DNA from 2 places in the Peribacillus sp. NPDC097197 genome. Region 1 is predicted to be linked to the other one. Evidence: riboswitches for the same ligand, from Rfam matches in the RefSeq annotation. Region 1 holds a riboswitch; the other holds the start of a gene.

Region 1 (3,269 bases):
TTAAAAGAGAATGGCTATATCTATACGAGGCTTCACAATCCCACTGTCAGTGTCTTTGAAGAAAGAATGGCCCTGTTAGAAGGGGGAATCGGTGGATTGGCAGTTGCAAGCGGCATGGCCGCTATATCCCTTTCCATCCTTAATATCGCTGGTATGGGGGATGAAATCGTTTCTGCTTCAACACTGTACGGCGGGACCTATAATTTATTTGAAAATACACTCCCTAAATACGGAATCAAAGTGAAATTCGTCTCACCTGATGATCCGGAAAATTTCAAACGGGCAATCACTCCACGAACGAAGGCCATATTTGCCGAAACAATCGGCAACCCAAGCTTAAGGGTTCTTGATATCGAAGCAGTGGCGGAAATAGCCCACGAAGCAGGGATACCTCTTATCATTGATAACACTTTCGCAACGCCGTATCTGTGCCGACCAATAGACTTTGGGGCGGATATTGTCATCCATTCAGCTACAAAGTGGCTATTGGGTAATGGTACGACATTAGGGGGAGTCATCATCGACGGTGGTAAATTCGATTGGAATTCGCCTAATTATCCAGGCTTTACGGAACCTGACCCTAGTTACGATGGACTTGTCTATTCCGAAGCGGTAGGGCCTGCTGCCTTTATCACGAAAGCGCGTGTGCAATTGCTTCGGGATTTGGGACCGACGTTAAGTGCTCAAAGTGCATTCCAGTTCACGCTTGGCCTGGAAACGCTCCATGTCAGGATGAAGGAACACCTGTTGAATACGAGGACGGTCATTCAATACTTGGAGAACCATCCGGCAGTCTCATGGGTTTCTTATCCGGGTAACGATGATCATCCCGATAAAGCCCTAGCGGATAAATACTTGCCTAAGGGAGCCGGATCTGTGGTGACGTTTGGAATTAAGGGTGGACGTGAAGCAGGTTCCACACTCATCAATTCGGTAGAGTTATGGTCGCATGTCGCCAATGTCGGGGATGCTAAAAGCCTAATCATCCACCCAGCAAGTACAACTCACCAGCAATTGAATGATGCAGGACTGGTCAAGGCCGGTGTCAGCGCCGACCAGGTTCGCCTTTCAATCGGTATTGAAAATGTAGACGATTTACTTGAAGATCTAGAGCAAGCGATTGAAAAAGCGACGAATATCGTGTCAGTGAATTCTCAAAGAGTTTAATGGAGAAACAGGTACACCCTAGGATTTTACATTGCACTCCTTTTTTATCTGTGTTAAAATTTCAGACATAGTAAAGTGAATGTTAAGACAAAAAAGAATAGTCCATATATAGCTCTTATCAAGAGAGGTGGAGGGATGTGCCCGTTGAAACCCGGCAACCGACAAGGATTTTCCTTGGAAAGGTGCCAATTCACACAAAGCGTAGAGGCTTTGGGAGATGAGAGGAAGGCCTGCTTTTCCCTGCCTTTCTGCTCATGCAGAAGGGCTTTTTCTATTTTCTTTGAATCATAGAGGATAGATTCATCAGGAGGCCATAAAAATAAATCGACTAAATTCATAGGCTTAATTGGATAAAGAGGTGAGCATACATGATTACATTGTCAAACGTCAGTAAACTTTTTCGAACAGGAAAAGGAAATAGCGAAACGATTCATGCCGTGAATAGTGTGAATTTAGAAATAAATAAAGGTGAGATTTTCGGAGTCATCGGATACAGTGGGGCTGGCAAGAGTACGCTCATACGTATGCTGAATGGGTTGGAACGGCCTACTGAGGGCTCCGTGAACGTTGCGGGAAATGAAGTTTCAACAATTAAAGGGTCTAAGCTTCGTAAAGCCCGTCAAGAGATTAGCATGATTTTTCAGCATTTTAATCTCTTGTGGTCAAGGACCGTTCAAGAAAATATATCCTTTCCTTTGGAAATTGCAGGCATCTCCAAGCAAGAACGTATCAAGCGCGTCAATGAACTCATTAAGTTAGTTGGATTGGAAGGAAGAGAAAAAGCGTATCCATCGCAGCTAAGTGGTGGACAGAAGCAAAGGGTGGGAATAGCGAGGGCTCTTGCCAATAACCCGAAAGTGCTTTTGTGTGATGAGGCCACGTCCGCTCTAGATCCCCAGACAACCGATTCCATCCTGGAATTGCTTGTGGATATAAATCAACGCCTTGGTTTAACCATTGTCTTGATTACACATGAGATGCATGTCATTCGGAAGATTTGCAATCGAGTGGCTGTGATGGAAAGTGGACGGGTAGTCGAACAGGGAGCTGTCCTGGAAGTATTCAGAAACCCTAAAGAACAGATGACTAAGCGTTTTGTTCAGCAGGTGACGGAACCAGAAGAGACAAAAGAAACGATGGAGCATTTGTTTGAACGGTATCCAGCAGGAAAAGTGATTCAACTGACATTCGTGGGGGATCATGCAGAAAGCCCGTTGATCACAAAATTGGTACGTAATTTTGAGTTGGATGTGAACATTGTCCAGGGGAAGATATCACAAACGAGAAGCGGCTCATATGGAACATTGTTCATCCACCTTGATGGCAGTGAAGATGAAATGCTCCGCGCAATCGAATTCATAAAAGCACAGCAGGTAGGCGTGGAGGTGATTACTCATGCTTGAAGAATTATTGCCGAATGTAGATTGGGAAGACATCATAGAAGCGACGAAAGAAACGCTGTATATGACAAGTATTTCAGTTGTAGCGACCTTTTTTATAGGGATACTATTGGGGTTGCTTCTGTTTTTAACAGGCAAGGGGAATATGTGGGAGAATCGGGGCGTTAACGGTGTGTTAAGTGCTTTCGTTAATATTTTCCGTTCGATTCCATTCCTTATCTTGATTGTATTATTAATTCCGTTCACCAAATTACTTGTCGGTAGCATGATTGGTGAGAATGCGGCATTACCAGCACTCATTATCGGTGCAGCACCGTTTTATGCGCGGATGGTCGAAATCGGCCTTCGTGAGATTGATAAAGGCGTGATTGAAGCGGCTAAATCAATGGGAGCCAAAACCAGCACCATCATTTATAAGGTCCTCCTTCCAGAATCGATGCCGGCCCTTATATCAGGCATCACGGTAACATCGATTGCATTGGTTGGATACACGGCAATGGCAGGTGTCATCGGGGCTGGTGGATTGGGTAACTTAGCCTATCTGGACGGTTATCAACGGAATCACAACGACGTTACCCTGGTAGCGACGATTGTCATATTAATTATTGTCTTCATCATACAGATTATCGGTGATGTGATTACTTCTAAATTGGATAAAAGATAAGGGGAGATGAAAAGGATGAAAAAGTTTTTAGGGTTTGC
Region 2 (3,269 bases), on a different contig from region 1:
AAGGCATCCCTATCTCCCCAAAAAACTCTACGGTAAACGGGATATTCTGCATCCTTTGCACAAATATCGAGGGACATCGGATGAATATAGATGGGAACGTTCCTATGTTCCTGTATCCATGCGGCCCCACCCGTATGGTCCTCATGATAATGCGTCAGCGCAACCATATCGTAATCAGCGGTTTCAAAGAATGGAGTAAGTTCCTTCAACAAGATTTTTGCACCCGTATCAACTAACATGCCATCGGTTAAGAACACATTCACGCTCATGCCTGATTTGTTTCCTTCCGGTGTCCCTTTTACGCAAACCACATCGTTTATCGTTTTCATTTCCAGCATGACTTTCCACCCCAATCATTTTTTTGGAAAAACTCATCATCCTTTATTTACTAATTTACTTACAATAAATGTATTATCTCTCCATACTTTTTACAAGTATAATATTTTTTCTAATGATGGGAGTGATCAAAGTCCATATTCTTACGCAGACAGGCCATGTAAGATCCGGGACGTTCCGTGTAACTTAGCAAATGGCCACTATAATCTGGGCAAGTAGATCGTTTGATTCATAATCTTGATAAAATTCAAAAAATAATTGACATTACTGTATTTAACAAATAATATAGATTATATTAAAAAAATAATAAAATACTAAAATAGTAATTAACTTATCAAGAGTGACTGAGGGACCAGGCCCTATGACGTCCGGCAACCGCCCCACATCGGGAATGGTGCCCCTTCCTGCAGAATGAAATACCATTCTGAAAGATAAGACGGGATATAATTTCGCTGCCTCTTTCTGAATGATAGAGGTAGCTTTTTTATGTATAAGGAGGATAGCATCATGATTGAAATTCGTTCAGTTCGAAAGGAATATATCTCGAAGAATACCCGAGTTATCGGAGTGGATAATGTATCTTTAACCATTCAAACGGGAGAGGTTTATGGGATTGTCGGGTATAGCGGCGCGGGAAAGAGTTCATTGATTCGCTGTCTGAATCTTCTTGAGCGTCCGACCAATGGTAGCATCATCATCGATGGCGTCGACTTAACAACCTTATCAAGCCAGGAGCTTCGCAAACAACGCCAGAAAATCGGCATGATATTTCAGCATTTTTCCCTAGTCAGTTCCAAAACGGTTTTTGACAATATCTCCTTCGCCTTGAAAGCCGCCCATCAACCAAAGGAGGTCATTACTAACCGCGTTCTGGAACTTTTGGATATCGTTGGCCTTCGGGATAAAAAAGATGTTTATCCGGCTCAACTCAGTGGCGGACAAAAACAGCGGGTAGGCATTGCACGGGCCTTAGCGAATGACCCTACCGTCCTATTATGTGATGAAGCGACATCAGCCCTTGATCCAACCACTACGAAGTCGATCTTACAGTTGTTGAAAAAGATCAATAAAGAACTGGGCATCACCATCGTGCTGATCACCCATGAAATGGAAGTGGTCAAGGAACTGTGCCATCGTGTCTCCGTCATGCAAGATGGACGAATTATTGAAGATGGCCCTGTTTATGAAATATTTTCACAACCCAAACAAGAACTGACTAAGCAGTTCATCAGCAGCGTGCTGGATTTTGAACTTCCTCCCCACCTTATAAGGGAAAACAAAGGAACGATTATCAAAATACAATTTGAAGGGCAAACCGCTGGTGAATCGATTCTCTCGGATACTCTACAAAACTATTCTGTCAGAGGGAATATCCTGCACGGGAAAATTGAATATATCCAGGATATCCCTCTAGGAATCTTGATCATCGAATTGATTGGTGAGCCTGAAGAAGTGCAAGTAGCCCTTGAATACATAATAAGCCGGACCCGATCCGTGGAGGTGTTAAAGCATGTCACTGCTTGATTCCATCATCAATATTTTGCCTGACCTTAATAAAGCCTTTCTGGAAACGATTTATATGGTCGGAATTTCCCTTGCGGTTGCCCTCCTGATTGGACTGCCTCTAGGAGTATTGCTGTTTACGACGACCAGGAATTTGTTCTTTGAAAATATCACGTTGAATCGGTCCCTCGGTTTCGTGGTTAATCTAGTCCGCTCGATTCCGTTTATCATTCTTTTAGTCGCTTTGCTTCCTTTAACCGAATTCCTTACCGGGTCAACGATTGGACCGCTAGCGGCTTCCGTTTCCCTATCAGTCTCCGCCATACCTTTTTTCGCTAGGATCGTAGAATCTACATTGAGGGAAATAGATAAGGGAGTGATCGAAGCCGCGATCGCCGTGGGCGCTTCCCCATGGATGATCATCAAGGATGTGCTTCTTCCTGAAGCAAGGCCTGGAATCATCCAAGGCGTGACATTAACGACGATATCACTCATCGGCTTCTCGGCTATGGCAGGAACAATCGGCGGAGGAGGAATCGGTGACCTCGCGATTCGTTTCGGCTATTACCGTTATGACAACACGATCATGATCACAACGGTGGTCGTTCTGATCTGTCTTGTCCAAATCATCCAAATGATAGGCGATAAGGCCTCTCACTATGTAAACAAACGATAAGATTCATGAATGTTAACGATGACACTACATTAAACAAGGAGGAATTTTTCATGAAAAAAATCACTTCATTATTATCTATATGTGCATTAGCCCTTGGGTTGTCAGCTTGCGGAAATGACGATGCGACAACTAAAACGGAGGACAAGAAAGAATTAAAAATCGGGGCAACGACTGGCCCTTATGCCGACATGGTCATAGAAGCCATACAACCCGGACTTGAAGACCTTGGCTACAAAGTGGACATCGTCGAATTCAGTGATTATATCCAGCCGAATAAATCACTTGGTAATGGTTCGATCGATGCCAACCTCTTTCAGCATAAAGTGTATATGGATAATTTCGCAAAGGAACATGACTTAGAGCTCTCTGACCTTATTATTGTTCCAACGGCACCGATGGGCATTTACTCCACGGAATACAAATCATTGACCGATATTAAAAATGGTGCGACCATCGCCGTTCCCAATGACCCAGTCAACCTCTCCCGTGCACTTAAAGTTTTATTGGATGAGGGCCTGATTGACGTGGATCCGGATGTTGATCCATTAAGAATATCTGAGAAAGATGTAACAAAGAATCCGAAGAACATTCAATTCGAACCACTGGAATCGGCACAATTACCTCGTGCAACGGACAGTGTTGACCTATCGGCCGTTCCTGGTAACTTTGCGATTGCCGCCAAAATGGACCTTCAAGATGCTCTTGCATTAGAAAACATGCCAGATACGTATCGCAATGTCGTGGCTGTAAACAC

Evidence for each region. Region 1 has a riboswitch for S-adenosylmethionine ahead of ACQKL6_RS01855 (methionine ABC transporter ATP-binding protein). Riboswitches for the same ligand answer to the same signal wherever they lie in the genome.
Region 2: it holds a riboswitch for S-adenosylmethionine, as region 1 does, so the genes downstream of both, ACQKL6_RS18200 (methionine ABC transporter ATP-binding protein) here and ACQKL6_RS01855 (methionine ABC transporter ATP-binding protein) in region 1, are expected to answer to the same signal.

Annotation. Positions count from the first base shown of each region.
Region 1 covers NZ_JBNNST010000001.1:397,239-400,507, forward strand. Annotated here, with positions in the region: gene ACQKL6_RS01850 (O-acetylhomoserine aminocarboxypropyltransferase/cysteine synthase family protein) at 1-1,167, shown strand, start outside; SAM riboswitch class I at 1,280-1,391, shown strand; gene ACQKL6_RS01855 (methionine ABC transporter ATP-binding protein) at 1,536-2,570, shown strand; gene ACQKL6_RS01860 (methionine ABC transporter permease) at 2,563-3,231, shown strand; gene ACQKL6_RS01865 (MetQ/NlpA family ABC transporter substrate-binding protein) at 3,247-3,269, shown strand, end outside.
Region 2 covers NZ_JBNNST010000018.1:54,951-58,219, forward strand. Annotated here, with positions in the region: gene ACQKL6_RS18195 (MBL fold metallo-hydrolase) at 1-338, opposite strand, end outside; SAM riboswitch class I at 665-774, shown strand; gene ACQKL6_RS18200 (methionine ABC transporter ATP-binding protein) at 844-1,860, shown strand; gene ACQKL6_RS18205 (methionine ABC transporter permease) at 1,847-2,515, shown strand; gene ACQKL6_RS18210 (MetQ/NlpA family ABC transporter substrate-binding protein) at 2,566-3,269, shown strand, end outside.